One region of the Methylomusa anaerophila genome, then DNA from elsewhere that is predicted to be linked to it. Evidence: riboswitches for the same ligand, from Rfam matches in the RefSeq annotation. Region 1 holds a riboswitch; each other region holds the start of a gene.
The links. A riboswitch is a leader RNA that binds a small molecule or an ion and turns the genes downstream of it on or off. The one in region 1 is predicted to bind fluoride.
Positions count from the first base shown of each region.

Region 1 (2,266 bases):
CATCCAATTCAGCAGCATCTTAAAGCACCTCCGCTATTTATTCTTTATTCTGCTACCTTTTGCGAATATTATGAGTACAATAAAAAACACTGCTGTTTATCCATTTACCATCGTATGTAAACAGCAGTGTTCGTATTTTATAGAATTTCTACCCGTGTTTAATTACCTCAGCGTCAGCCAGAAAAATTAAACCCTGCTTGACCATAGCGGAGATAGCCGGCAGCACTGCCTGGATCTTCTCTTCCGTATCCACTGCTTCAATAATCATCGGCAAATCGGCGGATAAGTCCAGAATACCCACCTTTTTGATTATACTGGCAGCGCCATACGCCTCGACGCCCCTACTGACAGTTGCTCCGGCAATACCTGCTTCCCTTAATTTTAAAACCAACGCATGATACAGACTCTTGCCGGCAAAACTTTGCATTTCGCCGACATAAATTTTTAACAATTTGTATTTACCAGGCTGTAAAATCATACCCTGCCCCCTCCTTTATGCTAACCGCCAAATATAGAGTAGCCTGCACCGCAGGCCAGCAACCCTAATATGGTACTGCCGGCAACGTAGCTAAAAAAGTAACGCCATTCACCGTCTTCAAGTAAACGGATAGCTTCGTAGCCAAATGTGGAAAAAGTTGTATAAGCGCCTATGAAGCCGATTTGTAACCCATAGCGTTCCAAAACAGTCTGCGCTAAAGGCAACGCTGCGGTATGGGCTGTGGACATTCCCAGCAGAAAGGCTCCCGTTAGGTTTATCATATAAGTTCCTATCGGAAATGACAGCGAGGAGTGCTTGGCAACAACCAAGCCAATGGTGTATCTTGCTATTGCCCCGCAAACACCGCCTATTCCGATTAACAACAACTCCATCATTATCCCCTCCGCTTTTCTAGAACCAGCTCATCCGCCTCACTTAATTCCTGCTTAGCCCTGATTTTTGCAAAGCCCCGGGTAACGATAAACCCGAGGGAGGACATTGCTATCCCCAAAAATACGCTAGCAAAAATATACATCGCTGTATACCAGATATGACCGTTTTGCCATAAAAGAATGCTTTCCATGGTAAAAGTAGAAAAGGTAGTAAACGCACCCAGAAAACCGGTGGAGAAACCTAACCGCAGATACGGATTGACAACAAGCAGTTCAACTGTCACCGTCAAAAACAGCGCCAATACAAAACACCCAAGTAAATTTATTACCAGCGTTCCCCAGGGAAAGCCTGTGTCGCGGACAAAGGGAGCAAACCACTGTCCCATACCGTAGCGGCTTAAAGCTCCCAAACAACCGCCAGTGGCAACCGCTAAAAATCTCATTCCACTTTCACCCTTCCTGCTCCAAGGCGAATTCGCCCAGTGTTTTATGTCCGCCCACACAAATATGGGATTAAACAATAAACCTAAAAAATGGACTCCTACCATACAAATGGTAGGAGTCATCACCGCCAAAGCGGGGTTATGGCGAACTCCATCGCCCTACTTTTTATTTACTTTATTATTATATAGGTAAATAAACCGAGCGTCAAGCGCTATCTGGAATATGTGCTATCTGGAATAGATAGTTCTTAATAACGGCTGTCAATTCGCTGTTAATTCTTTGCTGCGATCTATACAGGTAAAAACGAAAATGGGTAAAAAAAAAGAAGTATGAGGTAAGGAGAAATGTAGCCAGGGTCACAATAAAGAGGTAAAAAGGCAAAACTATTGACTAATTAAATACTGGGCAATCCGGGATTACCGGTATTATAACGACCGTGTCTGGGCCGTGGGGAGTGTGGGACTTTTCCAGGGAGTTCCCACCGGTAGCACTGTGCGCCCGTACATTGTATTTAGCAGTCCAGCTGCAGAGATATATAAAGCATTAAGTGCGGTGTAAATTCCGAGATAGCCGGCGTATACCGCCAGCGACTGGGAAGACAAAAGTGCAGACAAGAATAAAAGGGCAAAGACAATCAACAATGTACCAATTGCCAGTATTAAAGCTGTGTTGGTGACGAGAGTGGCTATAAAAACATAAGCGGTAAAAATCGTCCAGGCCAGATAGAACCACTGGAGAATAATCGGGTCAGGCGCCCACCACTTCAATGCCACGCCCAATTGCAAAATTCCGAAAGAAAACCAAAACAATCCGTAAAGATTGAAGGCCAAGGCAGAAAACAATTCCCCTTTGATGTAGCCAAACGTACCGGCAGAGAAGTGGACAAGCGCCACGGCTAAGGTCAGAGGAACAATAACTCCCAGGGGGACTGTTCCTCCAATGCCTGCAACTA
Region 1 covers NZ_AP018449.1:3,063,369-3,065,634, reverse strand. Annotated here, with positions in the region: gene MAMMFC1_RS13790 (FMN-binding glutamate synthase family protein) at 1-18, opposite strand, end outside; gene MAMMFC1_RS13785 (DUF190 domain-containing protein) at 149-478, opposite strand; gene crcB (fluoride efflux transporter CrcB) at 499-870, opposite strand; gene crcB (fluoride efflux transporter CrcB) at 873-1,313, opposite strand; fluoride riboswitch at 1,420-1,481, opposite strand; gene MAMMFC1_RS13770 (acetate uptake transporter) at 1,740-2,266, opposite strand, start outside.

Region 2 (2,266 bases), 2.3 Mb from region 1:
CTAACCGGTAGACCCATGATCGTCAATATTGAATCGGGAAATTTTGCCGGTGTGCCGCGGAATGAATATGATCTGATACTGGACGGAGAGAGTGAGCGGCCTGGTACTCAGCATCTGGAAAAAATGGTAAGCGGCCATTATCTGGGTGAAATTGTCCGCTTGACGGTGAAGGATTACTTGGGCGGTGACGCTCTGTCTTATACGCTGCAAGGCGGTGACGTGGCCGCTATTGTTGCAGATTTTACCGACGAACTTAGACATATTGCGAAAGTGGCTGAAGAACAACTCGGGCTTGGGGAACTTAATATTGCCGATTTGAAGTTTATTCAGGATGTGACTAAACTAATAGTTATCCGGTCGGCCAGACTGGTTGCTTCTATTTTGGCCGGAGTAATCGGATATCTTGACCCGGATTTGGATAAAGCGCATACAGTCGCTATTGATGGTTCCTTGTATGAAAAAATGCCTGGGTATGCTGACTACCTGCGTGGGGCTTTGGACGAAGTTTTGCCGGAAAACAGAGTAATAATTCGGCTTACCAAAGATGGTTCGGGAGTTGGGGCGGCGATAGCCGCTGCTACTGCTTGTGATTCGGTTGAGATATAACGCTTCTGGTTATAGTCCGGAGCCATTCTTGCCATTTCCCTTGGCAAGAACTGTAATTATTTTTTATGGACAATATGTTGACAATCCATGTTGTAAGTAATATAATATGCAAGTAGTTAATTCACAAGCGACTCCGTAGCTCAGCTGGATAGAGCGTTTGACTACGAATCAAAAGGCCGCGTGTTCGAATCACGCCGGGGTCACCATAGATATTTCAAGGGTTTTACGAGGTTTTCGTAAAGCTCTTTTTTGTTTCACAGCAGTTTTACAACAACGCGGCAGAAACTGCATTTTCTGAAACTTTAATTTAGTGGGAGCAAGCCACGGTTTTTCATATGAAGTGTCAGCCCTTACTGGGTAAAAGACTAGTGTCAGACCGGCCTGGGCGGTATTTTGCACAGCAGGTTTCTATTGACGTTGAATCCGGCAGGCTGGTATAATAAAACTATATCGAAATAGCGGCGATGGAGTTCGCCTGAACCCCGTGCAAACGGTAATGACTCCTACCACGTACGTGGTAGGAGTCTGTTTTTTAATGGCACGGTTGCTGGTTGGCAATAAGCTTTGTGCATAAACTAGATGGAAGAAAGCAAAGGAGGAATTCATCATGAGCAGCGAGATCGTCAATGTAAATGCGTTAGAAATTTTGGATTCGCGCGGTAACCCGACCATTCGGGTAAACGTGGAACTGGCCAGCGGCGTCCGGGCGTCGGCTTCGGTGCCGTCAGGAGCGTCCACCGGCGAAAATGAGGCGCTGGAACTTAGGGACGGCGACCAGGCCCGCTACGGCGGCAAGGGTGTTTTGCAGGCGGTGGCCAATGTGAAAGAGCGCATTGCGCCTAAACTCATCGGGCGAAATGCTGGTGATCAGGAGGGGATTGACCGGTTGCTGATCGACCTGGACGGCACACCAACCAAAGCTAATCTAGGGGCCAATGCCATTCTTGGCGTTTCCATGGCGGTGGCCCGGGCGGCGGCTAGCGACCAGGGACTGCCACTGTATGCGTACCTGGGCGGCGCGGCGGCAGTGCGCCTGCCGGTGCCGATGATGAACATTTTAAACGGCGGCAAGCATGCCGACAATAGTGTGGACTTTCAGGAGTTTATGGTTATGCCGATTGGTGCGCCGACTTTTGCCAAAGCACTGCAGTATGGTGTGGAAACCTTCCATGCCTTAAAAAAAATCCTGGGTAAGCAGGGCTATGCCACCAGCGTTGGCGACGAAGGCGGTTTTGCGCCTAACTTAAAGAGCAACGAGGAGGCCTGCGAGCTGATTATTGGAGCCATCCAGGCGGCGGGCTATGTGCCGGGCGTGGATATTGCCCTGGCTCTCGACCCGGCCGCCAGTTCGTTTTATGAGAATGGAAAGTACCATTTGACCAAGTCGGGGCAAGGTGTAAAGAGCAGCAGCGAAATGACGGCGCTCTACAAAACCTGGGCCCCCAAATACTACCTGGTTTCCCTAGAAGACGGCCTGGCGGAAAACGACTGGGAGGGATTTCGCGAACATACGGCCGCATTAGGCTATTATCTCCAGATTGTGGGCGACGATATTTTCGTCACCAATACCAAATTTATTGCCCGCGGCATTGAGGAAAAGACCACTAATGCGGTTCTTATTAAGCTCAACCAGATCGGCACGGTGACCGAGACTATCGAG
Region 2 covers NZ_AP018449.1:569,278-571,543, reverse strand. Annotated here, with positions in the region: gene MAMMFC1_RS02535 (hexokinase family protein) at 1-606, shown strand, start outside; tRNA gene MAMMFC1_RS02530 (tRNA-Arg) at 736-812, shown strand; fluoride riboswitch at 1,058-1,119, shown strand; gene eno (phosphopyruvate hydratase) at 1,214-2,266, shown strand, end outside.
Region 2: linked by a shared signal. The riboswitch ahead of eno (phosphopyruvate hydratase) and the one ahead of crcB (fluoride efflux transporter CrcB) in region 1 are both predicted to bind fluoride.

Region 3 (2,266 bases), 1.0 Mb from region 1:
TTTTTCGTTTCTGTGATAAGCGAAATAAAACTTTCCGACCGGGCATAATTCGATAGATATTCACGGAAAGCAAGAAAACCGCGGGCCTCTAATTCTACAAGGGCTAACCCATCTACTAGGCTATTAATGGTTTCACAATAAATTTCTACCGCGTCCAAGAACCAGCTCTCCTTCTGATATTGGTAGTAAAGCTTTTCTGCTTGGGCCAATTGGCCACGCATTGCCTGCATTTTTTGGGCAAATGATTTTATATACTCAAATAGAATTTTCTTTTCCAGTTCCCGCATGATTTCATAGCGATACTCAATCATATCTACAGCATGCAGGGAAGTATAGAAAAAAGATTTTAAATTATATTCCTGCTTTTGAGCCGTTATGGCGTCAATGATCTGATCAAGATTCAAATCGATGGAAAAAGCAGGCGCTTCCGGTGCAATCATTAAGTTTTCGTCTGGCTTTTCAAATAGTATACTGTGATAGGGCAAGGGAAAAGTATCAACAATATCTCTTGACATAAAAATTCTCCTCCTGAATGCAAACTTTTTCTCCCCAAAATGCAAAAAAAAACCTGCAGGCAAATAATACCTGCAGGAGTCATTAGCGTCCAAGACGTTGTTTACGGCGAACCCCATCGCCTCATGCTATTCTTTGAATTCATTGTACCATCCATATTGCCCTTTCGTCAAACGTATATGGAAGATCAGCCTGTATCCCCCTAATTGACGATAAGACCTTACCTGCAAGCTGTCTGACTTATTCTAAGTTGTAAGTTGTAATTGACAGCATTTTTTCTATTTGTTATAATAAGATTGATTTAATTGCAATAAGGTGATGGAGTTCACCGTAATCTCGGATATTCCGATAATGACTCCTACTAGCTTTGGACTAGTAGGAGTTTTTTTATTTGCTTGATCTACACGCAAAAATGAAGTGATAGTTTAATATAAAAAATTTTAGTCGGCACTGACGCCAGACAATGTAGGCTTTCAGCCTATATGTTTTGGCGTTTTTTATTTTACCCCAAATTTCTAAGAGGAGGAGAAAACAATGAGTATGTCCCCCAAAGACGTAGTCGCTCTGGCCAAAACCAAAGGTGCCAAATTAGTGGACTACAAATTTATCGACCTGCCGGGTATCTGGCAGCACAAAACCGTTCCCATTGGTGAATTTGACGAAAAGGTATTCGAGGAGGGTAGCGGGTTCGACGGTTCCAGCCTTCGAGGATTTCAAGGTATCGAAGAAAGCGACATGCTGCTCATTCCCGATCCCAATTCCGTTTTCATCGACCCATTCATGGCTGTTCCTACTCTCAGTCTGATCTGCAATGTCGTTAGTCCTGATAAAACTTCCTATAGTCGTAACCCTCGCTATGTCGCCCAGAAAGCCGAAGCTTATCTGCAAACGCTCGATTTTGCCGATACCAGCTACTGGGGGCCTGAATGCGAATTCTTCCTGTTCGACGACGTGCGCTATGACTTGACCCAAAACGGCTCATTTTACAAAGTAGATTCGGTAGAAGCTATATGGAACACCGGACGCGACGAAAGCCCCAATCTTGGCTACAAGATTCGCAACAAGGAAGGCTATCTGCCAGTTCCGCCAATGGACGCCACTCACGATATTCGCAGCGAAATAGTGCTCGTTCTGGAAGAGCTGGGCATTCCGGTCGAAACCCATCACCATGAAGTGGCTACCGGAGGACAGGGAGAAATAGGTATGCGTTTCGATACCTTGACCGCTATGGCTGATAAAGTAATGCTATTTAAGTATGTGGTCAAAAACGTCGCCCGTCGTAACAACAAAGTCGCAACCTTTATGCCCAAGCCGCTTTTTGGCGACAACGGCTCCGGCATGCACGTCCACCAAAGTCTTTGGAAAGGTGGCCAACCAACCTTCTTCGATGAAAATGGTTATGCCCTCTTGAGCCAGACCGCTCTCTACTATATCGGCGGTCTTTTAAAACACGCTCCGGCGCTCCTGGCCTTTACCGCTCCCAGCGTCAACTCCTACAAGCGTCTGGTTCCCGGCTATGAGGCTCCGGTTAATATCGCTTTCAGCGCCCGTAACCGTAGTGCTGCAATCCGTATACCGATGTACTCAACTAACCCAAAAACCAAACGGATCGAATTCCGCCCACCTGATTCGTCTGCGAATCCATACCTTGCTCTAGCCGCTATGCTAATGGCCGGTATCGACGGTATCAAGAACAAGATCGACCCGGTTAAAGAAGGGTTTGGCCCGCTTCAAGTCAATATTTACGAACTGA
Region 3 covers NZ_AP018449.1:2,018,645-2,020,910, reverse strand. Annotated here, with positions in the region: gene MAMMFC1_RS08975 (MutS-related protein) at 1-515, opposite strand, end outside; fluoride riboswitch at 582-645, opposite strand; fluoride riboswitch at 819-881, shown strand; gene glnA (type I glutamate--ammonia ligase) at 1,048-2,266, shown strand, end outside.
Region 3: linked by a shared signal. The riboswitch ahead of glnA (type I glutamate--ammonia ligase) and the one ahead of crcB (fluoride efflux transporter CrcB) in region 1 are both predicted to bind fluoride.